DNA from 2 places in the Micromonospora sp. CPCC 205558 genome. Region 1 is predicted to be linked to the other one. Evidence: riboswitches for the same ligand, from Rfam matches in the RefSeq annotation. Region 1 holds a riboswitch; the other holds the start of a gene.

Evidence for each region. A riboswitch is a leader RNA that binds a small molecule or an ion and turns the genes downstream of it on or off. The one in region 1 is predicted to bind thiamine pyrophosphate.
Region 2: linked by a shared signal. The riboswitch ahead of thiE (thiamine phosphate synthase) and the one ahead of V6U86_RS30380 (ECF transporter S component) in region 1 are both predicted to bind thiamine pyrophosphate.

The regions. Positions count from the first base shown of each region.
Region 1 covers NZ_JBAKHR010000041.1:9,986-17,872, forward strand. The annotation lists gene V6U86_RS30360 (acyl-CoA dehydrogenase family protein) at 1-910, opposite strand, end outside; gene V6U86_RS30365 (DUF6328 family protein) at 997-1,500, opposite strand; gene V6U86_RS30370 (SIS domain-containing protein) at 1,620-2,369, opposite strand; gene V6U86_RS30375 (alpha/beta fold hydrolase) at 2,487-3,317, opposite strand; TPP riboswitch at 3,425-3,529, shown strand; gene V6U86_RS30380 (ECF transporter S component) at 3,605-4,192, shown strand; gene V6U86_RS30385 (ABC transporter ATP-binding protein) at 4,308-5,738, shown strand; gene V6U86_RS30390 (energy-coupling factor transporter transmembrane component T family protein) at 5,735-6,535, shown strand; gene V6U86_RS30395 (hypothetical protein) at 6,750-7,247, opposite strand; gene V6U86_RS30400 (thiamine-binding protein) at 7,538-7,834, shown strand.
Region 2 covers NZ_JBAKHR010000003.1:77,074-84,960, forward strand. The annotation lists gene V6U86_RS04725 (ThuA domain-containing protein) at 1-3,309, opposite strand, end outside; TPP riboswitch at 3,679-3,788, shown strand; gene thiE (thiamine phosphate synthase) at 3,783-4,409, shown strand; gene thiO (glycine oxidase ThiO) at 4,403-5,566, shown strand; gene thiS (sulfur carrier protein ThiS) at 5,557-5,757, shown strand; gene V6U86_RS04745 (thiazole synthase) at 5,754-6,533, shown strand; gene V6U86_RS04750 (thiamine phosphate synthase) at 6,530-7,324, shown strand; gene thiD (bifunctional hydroxymethylpyrimidine kinase/phosphomethylpyrimidine kinase) at 7,321-7,887, shown strand, end outside.

The DNA.
Region 1 (7,887 bases):
CGATGATGTTCTCGGCGGGGACGAACACGTCGTGGAAGCGGGTCAGGCTGTTCTCCAGGCCGCGTAGGCCGATGAACTCGTTGCGCCGCTCGACAGTGATGCCCGGGCTGTCGCCGTCCACCACGAACGCGGTGATGCCGCCGCGACGCCCCTCGGTGGCCGGCACCCGGGCCATCACCACCAGCAGGGTGGCCACGATGCCGTTGGTGGCCCAGAGCTTCACCCCGTTGAGCCGGTAACCCGTGCCGTCCTCGGTCGGCTCGGCGATGGTGCCCAGGCGGGCCGGGTCGGAGCCCACGTCGGGCTCGGTGAGCAGGAACGCGGACACCTCACCGGCGGCGAGCCGGGGCAGGAAGCGTTGCTTCTGCTCGGCGGTGCCGAACATCTTCAGCGGCTGCGGCACGCCGATCGACTGGTGTGCCGAGAGCAGCGCGCCGATGGCCGGGCTGACCGAACCGGCCAGCATGAGCGCCCGGCAGTAGTGCAGGTTGCTCAGCCCGAGACCGCCGTACTTCCGGTCGATCTTCATGCCGAACGCGCCGAGGTCGGCCAGGCCGTGGAACACCGAGTCGGGTATGGCTGCGTCCCGTTCGATGGCGGCACCGTCCACCTCGGACGTCAGGAAGGCGCGGAACCGACCAAGGAACTCCTCCGCGCGAGCCACGTCGTCCGGATCGGATCGGGGCCACGGGTCGATCAGGTCGAGCCGGAACCGGCCGAGGAACAACTCCTTACCGAAGCTGGGTCGGTCCCAGGTGGATTCGCGGGCGGCCTCGGCGACCTGCCGGGCCTCCTTCTCGGAGACCTGCCCGGCCTCCGTCGGCAAGGGCGCGGCCACGCCACCGGCGCTCGGAGCGGGCTCGGAGTCGGGGCCGTCCGGTGCCGGTCGGCCGTTCTGCGTCGTGGTCACGGCTGCCCCCTCGAAGCTCGATGCGGCTACCGCCACGCTACCCCCGGTTGTTACCCAGGGGTAGCGCTGCGTGAAGATCGTGGCGGTCAGCGGCCGATGGTCGTGTCCGGGTCGTCGTCATCATCGTCGATGTCTTCGTCACCCCAGTTGCGCCGCGCGAACGGCAGCGCCACCCAGAAGGTGAGGAACCAGAGCCCGGCCAGGGCGCTGAGCACGAACGCGATCGGCCGGTCCAGCACGAAGTCGGTGATCAGCAGCACGGCGCTGACCATCGCGATCAGCATGAAGGCGAGGCCACCGGTCGCCATCCGGTGCGCGAAGCGGACCAGCTCCGGCTTTCGGCCCTGCCGGAACAGCGCCCGGTGGAACGCCACCGGCGAGATGATCAGTGCGGTGGCGGCGGCCGCCGCCAGCAACGCCACGATGTAGACGTCCCGCTGGAACTCCGTGGTCTCGGTGAACCCGTTACTGAACGGCAGGGTGAGCAGGAAGGCGAAGAGGATCTGCACGCCGGTCTGGGCGACCCGCAACTCCTGCAGCAGATCAGCGAAATTGCGCTGCCAGCGCTGCTTCTCGGTCTCCTTGGACACGCGCTACCTCCGGTGAGACGCTACTGCCGGCGGTCCCGGCCGCCGGCAGCAACGCCAATGCCCCACCCGGCCGAGCGCGAAACAGGTTCACGGCATCGGCCGCTCATCTCGTGGCGGCGTCAGGATCCGCGTCGGATGCGGCCCGCGTACCGAGCTTCCAGCTCATTGTTGTGTGCGTCGCCGTCCGGGATGTTCGCCGACAGGTAGACCGGGGGCCGCTCCCCCGCCGCCAGCAACCGCGCCACCACCTCGACGGTCACCTGCTGGGCCAGCAGCGCCGCGGTTATCGAGGAGACCGCACCGACCGCGCCACCGCCGGGCAGCGGCAGCGTCGCGTCGCCGTACGGAGCGCCGTTGTCGAGCACCACGTCGGCGATGTCGCCCAACTTGCGCCCGGACGGGTGCCGTGAGGTCATCCGGCCGGAGTGCTGCGCCGAGGTGATCGCCACCAGCCCGTGACCGCGCTCCTTCACCAGGGTGGCGAACTCCACCATCGCGCCGTTGACCCCGGAGTTCGAGGCGAGCACGAAGACGTCGGTGGGGCGCACCGGGGCCAGCTCGTAGAGGCGGTGTGCGACAGCCGGGTCCCGTTCCAGCAGCGGGCCGAGCCGTTCGGCCGGCTCGCCGCCGAGCAGCACCAGGTCGCGGAGCGCGATCCGGTTGGTCGGCACCAGGCCGCCCGCCCGGCCGGCGATCTCCATCGCAAGGGCCTCCGAGTGCCCGGTGCCGAACGCGTGCACCACGCCGTCGGCTCGAACGGCCTCGGCGATCAGGTCGGCGGCCCGCCCCACCGCCTCCCGCTGACTGGCAGCCACCCGGCCGATCGTCTCGGTCACCACGGCCAGGTAGTCCTCGGCACTCACCGTCATACGTCCTCCGTCGTTTCGATTGCGGGCCAGCCAGCGAACCGCGACGTCGACCGCCGCCGTCCGTCGTCACCTCGGCCCTCCCCCGCTGACCCGCACGGCTCAGGCCGTTCCGCCGGCTCAGACCGTTCCGCCGGCTCGGGCCAGGATCGCCTCGGCGAGTGGGGCCGGTGCCGCGTCCGGGATCCAGTGACTCACCCCGGCCAGCTGCACGAAGCGGTACTCCCCGGTGACGTTCGCCGCGCACGCCTCGGCGGCGGTCCGGCCGATGGCGACGTCCCGGTCACTCCAGACGTACGTGGTGGGCACCGCGACCGGGTCGACGTCGGCCAGGTCGGCGCGGGACATCGCCCGGTACCAGTTCAGCGCGGCCGTGAGCGCCCCCGGCTCGCGCATCGGGTCGGCGTAACGGTTCACCCGGGACGGGTCGCCCACCCCGCCGAGCAGCTTGCGCAGGGCGGTTGCGTGCCACGCCAGCAGCACCTTCTCCGCCTTGTCCGGCTTACGGAACAGCGCCATGTACGACGAGCGTGCCTTCTGTTGGGCGTCGGTGCTCAGGGCGTGCGCCATGGCCGCCGGATGCGGCACGGACACCGCGGTCAGCGTGTGGACACGGTCGGGGTGCCGGGCGGCAACCGCCCAGGCCACGACCGCGCCCCAGTCGTGACCGACCAGGTGTACGGCGTCCAGCCCGAGCGCGTCGAGCACCGCCACCACGTCGGTAACGAGTTCGGGGATCCGGTAGTCGGCCACCGCCGTCGGCCGGGCGCCGGGCGAGTAGCCGCGCTGGTCCAGCGCGTACGTGCGCAGCCCACCCGCGTGCAGCCTCGGCACCACGTCGTCCCACTCACCACTGTGTTGAGGGAAACCGTGCAGCAGCAGGACGGGTACGCCGTCCGCCGGACCGCCGACGGTCACCTCGAACGTGAAGCCTCGCGCGTCAACCCGCATGATCGGAAGCGTACCCAGCCGGCGGTCGGCCGGTCGCTCCCGCAGGTCAGGCGGATGCCCTGCTGGGCCCGCGACCCTGGTCGGTGTTAGCGTCAGCGAGACAACTTCATATCCGACAGGGGAGCGCACAGCGCTGAGAGTGCGGGCACGCCCGCAGACCCTCGAACCTGATCTGGGTAATGCCAGCGCAGGGAGTTCGGTCGACCTCCAGCCGCGCCGCAGTCCGGTGCCACCGGACGCGGCGTGCGTCTTCTCCTGGTTCTCTTCACTTGAACTGGGAGCAAATCATGGACAACACCACCAACCGTTGGCGCACCATCGACATCGTGGTCGCCTCGGTGATCGCGGTCGCCTTCGGCGTCATCTTCTGGGCCTGGGGCCTGGTCTGGAGCGCCACCGAGGGCGCGTTCGCCTTCTTCCCGCCGGCGCAGACGCTGCTCTACGGCGTCTGGCTGATGCCGGCGGTGATCGGTGGGCTGGTCATCCGCAAGCCCGGCGCCGCGCTCTACTGCGAGACCGTGGCCGCGGTCCTGTCCGCGCTGCTGGGCAGCCAGTGGGCCGGCACGGTGATCCCGCAGGGCATCGTGCAGGGCATCGGCGCCGAGCTGGCCTTCGCCGCCTTCCGGTACCGGTCGTTCCGGCTGCCGACCGCCGTGTTCGCGGGCGCGCTGACCGGCCTCAGCGCCGCGCTGTTCGACTTCTTCGTGTGGAACGTCGACTACGCGCTGACCGACTACCGCATCCCGTACGCGCTGCTCACCATCGTCAGCGCCACCGTGATCGCCGGTTTCGGCGGCTGGCTGCTGACGAAGGCCCTGGCCAACACCGGCGTCCTGGACCGCTTCCCAGCAGGCCGAAACCGAGCCCTGGTCTAACCCCCACCCAACGGTGTTGATCAAGAGGTTTGCGTCAGCAAATCGGCTTCCGCTGACGCAAACCTCTTGATCAACGAGGTGGGCAGGGGCTGGGAGGGCCGGGAGGGGTGGGGTTGTGGGTGGGGTACTGCTGCGGGGGTTCGGGTGGCGGCACGCCGGGCGGCGCGCATGGGCGGTGCGCGGGGTCGACCTGAGGGTTGAGGCCGGAGAGCGGGTTTTGCTGCTCGGGCCCTCGGGAGCCGGCAAGAGCACCCTGCTCAGCGCATTGGCCGGGCTGCTTCCCGACGACTCCGGCGAGCAGGAGGGCACCGTCGAGATCGACGGACTCGACCCGCGCAAGGGCCGGGAACGGGTCGGCATCGTCTTCCAGGACCCGGAAACCCAACTGGTGATGGCGCGCTGCGGCGACGACGTGGCGTTCGGGCTGGAAAACCGGGGAGTGCCGGCCGACGAGATCTGGCCTCGGGTTGACGAGGCGCTGCACCGGGTCGGCTTCCCATACTCCCGGGACCGCCACACCGCGGCCCTCTCCGGCGGCGAGCAGCAACGCCTCGCCCTGGCCGGCGCGCTGGCCCTGCGCCCCGCACTGCTGCTCCTCGACGAACCGACCGCCAACCTCGACCCGGCCGGGGCCGACCTGGTCCGACAGGCGGTGGCCGGCGCGCTGGACGCCGACACCACGCTGATCCTGGTCGAGCACCGGGTCGCCGAGGCGTTACCACTTGTCGACCGGGTGGTCGTCCTGGAACCGGGTGGCGGCGTCCGCGCGGACGGCACACCCGAGGCGGTCTTCGCCGCCCACGGTGCCGCCCTGGCCGCCGAGGGGGTCTGGGTGCCTGGTCACCCCATCGCGCCCCGGGCCGCCACCACCGGGCCCGGGGACCTGTTGCTCACCGCCGACCGGCTCGGCCTGCCACCCCGGCTGGGCTGCACCGATCTGGCGGTACGCGCCGGTGAAGCACTCGCCGTACGCGGACCGAACGGGGCCGGCAAGTCCACCCTGGCGTTGCTGCTCGGCGGTCTGCTCCGGCCGAGGTCCGGGCGGGTCACCGCGTCCGCCGAGCTGGCCGGCCCGGACCACCGCACTCCCCCGCACCGGTGGCGAGCCCCCGCGCTGGCCCGGCGGATCGGGTCGGTCTTCCAGGATCCGGAGCACCAGTTCGTCACCAGCACGGTCTTCGACGAGCTGGCGCTCGGCCCGCGCCGCACCGGCCAACCCGAGGCGGCGGTCAAGGAGACCGTGGCCGGGCTGCTGGAACGGCTGCGGCTGGCCCGGCTCGCCGCCGCCAACCCGTACACCCTCTCGGGTGGTGAGGCGCGACGGCTGAGCGTCGCGACCGCCCTGGCCACCGCGCCACGCCTGCTGATCTGCGACGAACCCACCTTCGGCCAGGACCGACGGACCTGGCGGGAGCTGGTCGACCTCTTCGCCGACCTGCGCGACGCCGGGCACGGCGTGGTCACGGTCACCCACGACGCGGACTTCGTCGCCGCGCTCGCCGACCGCACCGTCACCCTGCACCGCGCCCCGGACGACGACCGATGATCAGCATCGAGCCGGTCGCCGCTCCGGACGCGCCGTTGGCCCGCCGCAACCCGGTGGCGAAGGTCGCCGCCGCACTGGTCTTCTCGTTCACCCTGCTGGCGACCCTGGACCCGGTGGCGCCAGCGATCGCCATCGCCCTCGAACTGGCCGTCCTGCCGCTGTTCGGCATCCGTTACCGGGTGCTGGCCCGACGGGCCTGGCCACTGCTGCTCAGTGCCGCCGGCATCCTGGTCACCCTGGTGCTGTTCGCCGCCGACCGGTCCGGCCGGGTCCTGCTGGACGCGGGGCCGGTGCTGGTGAGCACCGGCGTGCTGCTCACCGCGCTCGGCCTGGTGCTGCGGGTGTTCGCGGTAGCACTGCCCGGCGTGATCGTCTTCGCGACCACCGACCCCACCGACCTGGCCGACGCGTTGATCCAGAACGCGAAGGCGCCGGCCCGGTTCGCCATCGGGGCGCTGGCCGCGTTCCGGCTGGTGCCGCTGCTCGGCCAGGAATGGCAGATGATCAGCATGGCTCGGCGCGCGCGGGGCGTCGACGCGGGACGCAACCCCGTGGCGAAGCTGCGGCTCTTCACCTCCACCGCGTTCGCGCTGCTGGTGGGGGCAATCCGTCGAGGCACCCGGCTGGCCGTGGCAATGGACGCGCGTGGCTTCGACGCCGGCACCCCCCGTACCCTCGCCCGCCGGCAGCACTTCACCCGCGCCGACGCGCTCCTCATCGCCGGAGCCGTCGTACTCGCCGCGGCAGCCCTGACCACGAGCATCCTCCTAGGCACCTTCCGCCCCCTGATCAGCTAAACCCACCCCACCCCGCCCCCTGCCCGCTGCCGCCCCGCCCCCGCCCCCGCCCCGCCCCTGCCCCGCCCCGCCCCGCCCCTGCCCCGCCGATCTTGCGGTTTCTGTCGTTGATTCGACCCGATATGCCCGTGATGGGACGACAGAAAGCGCAAGATCGCGGGGGCGAGGGCGAGGGCGAGGGCGAGGGCGGGGGCGGGGCGGGTGGGGTGGGCGGTCAGCTGCGGCGGAAGGCGTAGCGGCGGGCCTGGCCGGCCTGCTGGCTGCGGCCGCCGCCGGAGCGGTTGCCGCCGCCCTGTGGCGGGCCGGCCGTCGGTGCCTTCGGTCGCCCGGTCGGCTTCGGCAGATCGCCCATCGTCGGCGCGTCGACTACTGCCGGCACGTCGACCGGCGGCGGCACGTCGACTACTGCCAGCACGTCGACCGGCGGCGGCACGTCGACTACCGCCGACGCGTCGACAGGCGGCGGCACGTCGACTGCCACCGGCACGTCGACCGGCGGCGGCACCTCGTCCAGGACCGCCGCCGGCAACGCCGGCTCGCCAAACACCGCTGGCAGGGCCGGCTCCACCAGCACCGTCGGCAGGGCCGGTTCGACCGCGAGGTCGAGGGCCGGGCGGGTGGGTGGGAGCGGGCCGTTGCCGACCGCCGGGTCGACGCCGAGCGGCGTCGTTCTCGGGGTACGGGTCTTCTTCGGGTTACGCCTGGCAGGCATCCGGGCCTCCTTCAGAGCCGACCGGCACGGCCGGTCCCGCGCTGCGGCGGTCGGTCGGATCGGCTGGTGACCGCCGTCGCGCGACGGTCGAATGGGGAAGGGACTGCTCACCGGGGCCAGGCAGGGCCGTCGCCGCCGATCGGCGGGAAGGGGATGCGGGACGCCCGGGAGCGCACGGACCGCGACGCGGGATGGCGGGCCGGCTCGGAAGTAGGGCGTCAGTTACGCATGTCCGCAGCCTAACCACCGCCCGACTGCCACGCATCCGTTTTTACTGGCACGATCGGCACATGCTGATCGCGTTCTCGATCACCCCGCTCGGCGGTGACGACTCCGTGGGTGACCTGGTCGCCGAGGCGGTTCGGGTGGTCCGTGCGTCCGGCCTGCCCAACCGGACCGATGCCATGTTCACCACAGTCGAGGGCGAGTGGGACGAGGTGATGGCGGTGGTGAAGCAGGCGGTCGACGTCGTCGCCGCGCGGGCGCCCCGGGTGAGTGTGGTGCTCAAGGCCGACGTCCGGCCCGGAGTCACCGACGCGCTCACCGGGAAGATCGCCCGAATCGAAGCCCGTCTTGCCGAAGGCTGACGCGCGGAGCGCGGAATGACGAAACGTTTCCCTGCGCGGGGCACACCGACCAG
Region 2 (7,887 bases), on a different contig from region 1:
CGGGCTGGTGTAGGTGTGGCTGGCGTCCAGGGTGGTCGCCGTGCCTCCGTCACCGAAGTCCCAGGCGTACGTCAGCGGGGTGTCGCCATCGGCGTCGGTGGCCGTGCCGTCGAAGGCGACGGTGACCGGTGCGGTGCCGGTGGCCGGGGTGGCCGTGGCGCTGACCACCGGCGGCGCGTTCTCGGTGACACCGCGGCCGACGAAGTCCATCCAGTTGACGTTGAACAGCGAACCCGTTCCGCCGTTCGGATCGCGGGCCAGGAAGTACAGCGAGCCGCTCGCGGCACCGGTGACCGGTGCGCTCACGTCCGTGTACGTCTGCCACGCGCCGGTCGACGGCACGACGGCCGTGGCGACCACCGGTCCGTCAACCGCACCGGCGCGGACCTCGATCCGACCGCCAGCGACGGCCGAGGCGGCCCGGAACCGGATCTCGGTGATGTTGGTCAGGTCAGCCGGGGCCACCGACCACCAGTCGCCGTCCTCGATGAAGGCGATGTTCTGGCCGCCACCGGCGGTGTCGGCGCCGGTCTCCCGCTGCACGCCGGCGTCGCCGCCGCCGGTGCTCACCGGGGCACGCCCGGTGGCGGTGAAGTACTCGGCCTGCTTCTGCTTCGGCTGGAGCACCTCGATCTGCCGGCCGGTCAGCGCGCCGGACCCGCCGGCACCACCCTCGTCGGTGTAGGTGGCCTCGAAGACCGCGAAGACGTTCGCCTCGGCGCCGTGCCCGGAGGCGAGCGACGTCTGGACGGTGCCGGTGCAGCCGGTGTGCTGCTCCAGCGGGTGGGCGTGCTCGTCGTGACCGAGCAGCACCTGCAGCCCGACCCGGTCGCAGTCGATCTCCCCGTCCTCCGGGTCGGTCACCTTGATCGAGTAGCGGACCTGGTCACCCCAGTTGAAGAAGCCACCGTCCGGCGGGAACTCGATGGAGACCGTCGGCGCGGTGTTGCCCACGGTCACCGGCACGTTGGCCACCGCGGTACGACCCTTGGGGTTGGTGACGGTGAGCTGGGCGGTGTAGTTGCCCGCCGTGGCGTAGGTGTGCGTCGGGTTGGCCTCGGTCGAGGTCTGCCCGTCGCCGAACGTCCAGGCGTAGGTGAGCGTGCCACCGTCCGGGTCCCGGGAGCCGGCGCTGGAGAACGTGACAGCCAACGGTGCCGGACCCGAGGTCGGGTTGGCGGACGCCACTGCGATCGGGGCACGGTCGCCGGCGGTGTAGTCGATCCGGTAGACGCCGGAGTTGTCGTTGTTGCCGCCGAAGCCGCTGCCCCACTCGATCAGGTACAGCGCGCCGTCCGGACCGAACTCGAAGTCCATCGGGCGGATCATGCTCATGCCGGTGAGCAGCTGGTTGATGTCCACCAACGACTTGCCGTCGGGGGTCAGCTGCATGGTGTACATCTTGTTCTGGTTCCACTCGCCGAGCAGAGCCTTACCGTCGTAGTACGCCGGCCACTTCCGGTTGGAGTTGAGGTCGGCGTCGTAGCGGTAGACCGGGCCACCCATCGGGGCGCCGCCGCCGCCGATCTCCGGGTAGCGCGCGTCACCGGCGTACCCGTAGTCGACGGTCGCCGGGACCACCGGCGGGAGGTTGGTCAGGCCGGTGTTGTTGGGCGAGTTGTTCACCGGCGCGGCGCAGTCGAACTTCGGACCGCTCGGGCCGGACGGGAACGTGTAGTCGTTGTACGCCTCGTTCGTGCCCGTGCAGTACGGCCAGCCGTAGTTGCCCGGGGTGACGATGTTCCACTCGACAAGACCTCGGGGGCCCCGGTTCGGGTTGTCCGAGTTGGCGTCCGGCCCGTAGTCCGCGACGTACAGCGTGTTGGTCTTCGGGTCGGTGCCGATCCGGAACGGGTTGCGGAAGCCCATCGCGTAGATCTCGGGACGGGTCTTCTCGGTGCCCGGCGCGAAGAGGTTGCCGGCCGGAACGGTGTACGTCCCGTCGTCCTCCGGGTGGATCCGGATCACCTTGCCGCGCAGGTCGTTCGTGTTCGCCGAGGTGCGCTGCGCGTCGTAGTCCTGGCGACCCGACCGCTCGTCGATCGGCGAGTACGAGTTCGACTCGAACGGGTTGGTGTTGTCACCGGTGGCCAGGTAGAGGTTGCCCTCGCCGTCGAAGGTCATGCTGCCGCCGGCGTGGCAGCAGGTGTTGCGCTGGGTGTCGACCCGCAGCACCTGCTTTTCGCTGGCCAGGCTGATGGTGTCGCCGGTCACGGTGAACCGGGACAGCAGGTTGCGGGTGACCCCGTCGTTCGGGGCGTAGTACAGGTACACCCAGTTGTTCGTGGCGAAGTCCGGGTCGAGCCGGATGCCGATGAGGCCGTCCTCGTTACCGGTGAAGACGTCCAGGTCGACGGCGGTGACGGTGTTGCCGGTGTCCGGCTTCACGATCTGCACGCGACCGTCGCGCTCGATGTAGAAGACCCGCCCATCGGGGGCGATGTCCAACTCCATCGGGTTGCTGGTGTTGCTGTCCAGCGTGACCTTCTCGAAGTTGGAGGTCTTCGAGGCGCCACAGTCGGCGTTCTCGACGCCCGCCGCGGTCCGGATGCCGCCGAGCAGGTGGGAGAGGAACCCGGGCTCGGCGTACGACTCCCGGGTGTGCCCGAGGCCCGTGTACCAGGACCGGCCACCGTCGTAGTCCTGACACCAGGCGACCGGGTGGTCGGCACCCATCGCGCCGGCGCCGGGGGTGTAGCTCTTCTCGTCCAGGCTGGCCAGCACGTGCACGTCCGGCCGAGGGTTGCTCTGGTAGTTGTACCACTCGTCGAACCGGGACCATCGGTCCGGCAGTTCGGCCGTGGACGGGTGGGCGTGATCCTCCACCTTGACCGTGGCCGTCTGGTTCTGCGGGTGGTTGGCGAAGTACGCGCCGACCAGGTCGCCGTACCAGGCCCAGCTGTACTCGGTGTCCGACGCGGCGTGGATGCCGACGTAACCGCCGCCGGCCTTCACGTAGCGCTCGAACGCCGCCTGCTGGTCGGCGTTGAGCACGTCACCGGTGGTGGAGAGCCAGATCACCGCCTTGTACTTCGCTAGGTTGGCGTCGTTGAATGCGGCGCCGTCCTCGGAGTTGTCCACGGTGAATCCGTTGGCGGCGCCGAGCTGCTGGATGGCGGCGATGCCGGTGGGGATGGAGTCGTGCCGGAAGCCGGCGGTCTTGGAGAAGACGAGGACGGAGAAGGGATCGGCTGCGGCCTTTGGCGCCTTCGGCGCCACCTGGCTGACCGGGGCTGCGGCCTTCGCATCCCGTGCGGGGACCTGGGCGGCCGCCTGTGCGGGCGTGCCGAACAGGGTGGTCGAGGCCATGGCCAGGGAGATTAGGGTTGCGGTGATTGGTACGCGGGCACGACGAGAACGGGACACGCCGCCTCCTGTGTCGTAGTGACAGAGATCGCGGGAGTCGGCTCGCCGAAGGCCGTCCCTGATGGAGCCGGTGGTCACACCGTGCCAGGGTGCCCCCACCGACATTTTGTCGAATCGCTGAACAAATTAATTCGGCTGGCTCGATGTCGGGCAAGATGCAGACGGGTAACGGTTCTGCAACAGCGGGCGACATTCCGAACAGGACCGTATGAAGTGCCCAACGATCTTGCTCGTTTTTTCCCGGCCCCGGCCGGGCGGCCGCCGCCCACCCCGCGCCTTGGCAGGCCGGCGGATCTGTCGTACGGTGACACGCAAGTAACCCACGGGAGCCCGGTGAACCGGGCTGAGAGGGGGGCTGACAGCCCCCGACCGTCGAACCTGATCCGGGTAATGCCGGCGCAGGGAGGAGCGTTGCCATGCCGTCCCTGGGACGACTGCATCTCATCACCGACACCCGACCCGGTCGCGACCCACTCACCGTGGTGCGCGCCGCCCTCACGGTGGCCCAGGCCGACCTGGTGGTGCAGGTCCGGGTCGAGGATTCCGCAACCGATCGCGAGGCGTACGACCTGACCCGGCGGGTGCTGGCGCTCTGCGCGTCGTACCGGGCGACGTGCCTGGTCAACGACCGGTTGCACGTGGCGCTTGCGGTGGGTGCCGCCGGTGGGCACGTCGGCGCCGACGACCTACCGGTCGCCGCCGCCCGCCGGGTGCTCGGCCCCACCGGCGTGCTGGGCGCCACCGCCCGCGCGCCCGGCCCGGCGCGCGAGGCCGTCACGGCAGGCGCCAGCTATCTCGGCGTCGGGCCGTGCCACACCACCAGCACCAAGACCGGCCTGCCGGATCCCATCGGGCCCGCCGGGGTACGCGCCGTCGTCGACGCCGTCGACGTCCCGGTCATCGCGATCGGTGGAGTGACCGCCGCCCGGGTGCCGGCGCTGCGGGCCGCCGGCGCGTACGGGGTGGCGGTGGTCGGTGCCGTCTCCACCGCCGCCGATCCGGCACGGGCGACCGCCGAGCTGATCGAGGCCCTGACGTGCTGACCGGCCGGTTCCCGTCACCGCTGTCGAGCGACCGGGTCCGGCCGGACGTGGCAGTGGTGGGGGCGGGCCCGATCGGGCTGGCGATCGCCTGGCGCTGCGCCGCGCGGGGGCTGCGGGTGGTGGTGCACGATCCAGCACCCGGCTCGGGGGCGTCGGCGGTGGCCGCCGGCATGCTCTCCCCGGTCGCCGAGGCGTACTTCGGTGAGCGGCAGCTGACCGCGCTGCTGCTGGCGTCCGCCGCCCGCTGGCCGGCGTTCGCCGCCGAGCTGACCGAGACGACCGGAGTCGAGATCGGCTACCGCACCGAGGGCACCCTGATGGTCGGGCTCACCGGCGACGACCTGGCCGAGGCGCGTCGACTCTGGGCGTACCAGCAGGGGTTGGGCCTGCCCGTGACGCCGCTGCGCCCCAGCGAGCTGCGCGACCGCGAACCGGCGCTCGCCCCACGGGTGCGCGGCGGCGCGCTCGCGCCCACCGACCACCAGGTCGACCCCCGGCTGCTGGTGCCGGCGCTGCGCACGGCCGCGCGGCGGGCCGGCGTGGTGCTCGTGCCGCAGCCGGTCCGGCAGCTGTCCGACGTGGACGCCGGCGTCACGGTGGTCGCCGCCGGCTGCGGGGCCGCCGCGCTCACCGGCCTGCCCGTGCGGCCGGTGAAGGGCCAGATCCTCCGCCTCCGCGCGTCCGACGGCGTCGCGCCGGGCTTCCGGCACGTGATCCGGGGGTACGCCGACGGCGAGCACGTCTACCTGGTGCCCCGCGCAGGCGGCGAGGTGGTGCTCGGCGCGACGGTCGAGGAGCGGTCGGACACCACCGTCACCGCCGGCGCCGTGCAGCGGCTGCTGCGCGCCGGGGTCGACCTGCTGCCCGAACTGGCCGAGTACGACCTGGTCGAGGCCGTCGCCGGGCTGCGCCCGGGCACCCCGGACAACGCGCCGATCCTCGGGCCGCTGCCCGACCGACCGGACGTTCTGGCCGCCACCGGGCATCACCGGCACGGCATCGTGCTCACCCCGATCACCGCCGACCTGATCGCCGACCTGGTGCTCGGCGGCGTACCCGACCCGCTGCTCACGCCGTTGCGGGCCGACCGCTTCCGTCCGGCCGGTGCCGCGGTGGGCGGACCTGAACTGACGATGGAGGGGAGCCCGTGGAGTTGACTGTGAACGGGGCCGGGCGCAGCGTCGCCGCTGACGCCTCCGTGGCGGACCTGGTCCGCGACATCGTGCCGCACCCACGGGGAGTGGCGGTCGCGGTCAACGGCGAGGTGGTGCCCCGGACCGGCTGGCCGGCCCGGATGCTGCGCGACGGTGACCGGGTCGAGGTGCTCACCGCGGCGCAGGGCGGGTGAGCGGGATGCCGTTCGAGCTGGGTGGGGAGACCTTCACCTCACGGCTGATCCTCGGCACCGGCGGCGCCGCGAACCTGCACGTGTTGGAGCAGGCGATCCGGGCGTCCGGGACCGAACTCGTCACAGTGGCGCTGCGCCGGGTGGGCACCGCGCCGGGCTCCACCGGTGGCTTGCTGGAGCTGCTGGACCGGTGCGGCGTACGCCTGCTGCCCAACACCGCCGGCTGCCACACCGCGACCGAGGCGGTGAAGGTGGCCCGGTTGGCCCGGGACGCGTTCGACACCGACTGGGTCAAGCTGGAGGTGATCGGCGACGAGCGGACGCTCCTGCCCGACGGGGTGGAGCTGCTCCGTGCCGCCGAGGAGTTGGTCGCCGACGGCTTCACAGTGCTGCCGTACACCAGCGATGACCCGGTGCTCGCCCGCCGCCTCGCCGACGTGGGTTGCGCCGCCGTGATGCCGGCCGGCTCGCCGATCGGTTCGGGGCTCGGCGTCGGCAACCCGCACCACATTCGGCTCATCCGCCAGGGTGTGGACGTGCCGGTGATCCTCGACGCCGGCATCGGCACCGCGTCCGACGCGGCGCTGGCCATGGAGCTGGGCTGCGACGGGGTGCTGCTGGCGAGCGCGGTCACCCGGGCGGCCGACCCGGTGGCGATGGCCACCGCGATGCGGTACGCGGTCGAGGCGGGCCGACTGGCGGCCGGGGCCGGCCGGATCGAGCGCCGTTTCCACGCGCTCGCCTCCACCCCCGACGAGGGAAGACCCGAGCTGTGACCGCGCCGTCCGGTGTTGTCGTGTTGACCGATCGGCTCGTCACGCCGGGCGGGCTCGACCGGGTCGTGGCGGGAGCGGTGGCCGGGGGAGTGCGCTGGGTGGTGCTGCGGGAGAAGGACCTGCCCCGCGCCGAACGCGCCGCCCTGGCGACCGACCTGCGTGCGATCCTCGCCGAGGTCGACGGAACCCTCATCGTGGCCGGCCCGGACCCGCTCGGCGGCGACGCCGTGCACCTTCCCGCCGCCGGCCCGTACCCGCCCCCACGCCACGGCTTGGTCGGCCGCTCCTGCCACCACCAACCCGAGCTGAACCGCCTGACCACCGAGCACTACGCCACCATCTCCCCGGTCTGGCCCACGAAGACCAAACCGGGTTACGGCCCACCCCTGACCGTCGACGGGCTGCGCAAGCTGATCGAGGTCAGCCCGGTGCCCGTGCTGGCCCTCGGCGGCATCGAAACACCGGAACAGGTGACCACCTGCGTCCAAGCAGGAGCCGCCGGCGTAGCCGTCCTGGGCGCACTCATGCGAGCCAACGACCCCACCGAAACAGCCGCCACCCTCACCAGAGCCTTCCAAGAGGCGATCACCCCGGAGCTCTCTAAAGCCGGCGCGGAGTCAGCCAGGCCCCCACGAACGGGGCCGCGGCCGACCGTTCCCACGTCAGGGCTGCGGCCGACCGTGCCCACGCAGGGATCAAGCCTGACCGCCCGGAGTGGGCACGGTCGGCCGCAGCCCCAAACCGCAACCAAAAACGGTCAGCCCCAGCCCTCAACCAGGGAAAGACAATGACCCCGCACACCATCCTCACCATCGCCGGCTCGGACTCCGGTGGCGGCGCCGGCATCCAGGCCGACCTCAAGGTCTTCGCCGCACTCGGCGCGTACGGCACCAGCGTCCTCACGGCGGTCACCGCGCAGAACACCCGGGGTGTCGACGCGGTGCTGCCGCTGCCCCCGCGCACTGTCACCGAGCAACTGGACAGCGTGCTCACCGACTTCACAGTCGCCGCGGTGAAGACGGGGATGCTCGGCACCCCGGCGATCGCGGACGTGGTGGCCGAGGCGGCCCGGGACGGCCGGTTGCCGCAACTCGTCGTCGACCCGGTGTTGGTCGCCACGAGTGGTCACCGGCTCGGCGTGGTGGGTGCGGTGGAGCGGCTGCTGCCGTACGCCAGGGTGGCGACCCCGAACTGCGCGGAGGCCGCGGCGATCACCGGACGCCCGGTGGACGACGTGGCCGCGATGGTCGTGGCCGCCGAGGCCCTGGCGGCCGGTGGCCCGGAGTACGTGGTGGTCACGGGCGGTGACCTCGACGGGGGTGAAGCGGTCGACGTGCTGCACGGCGGCGGGGTC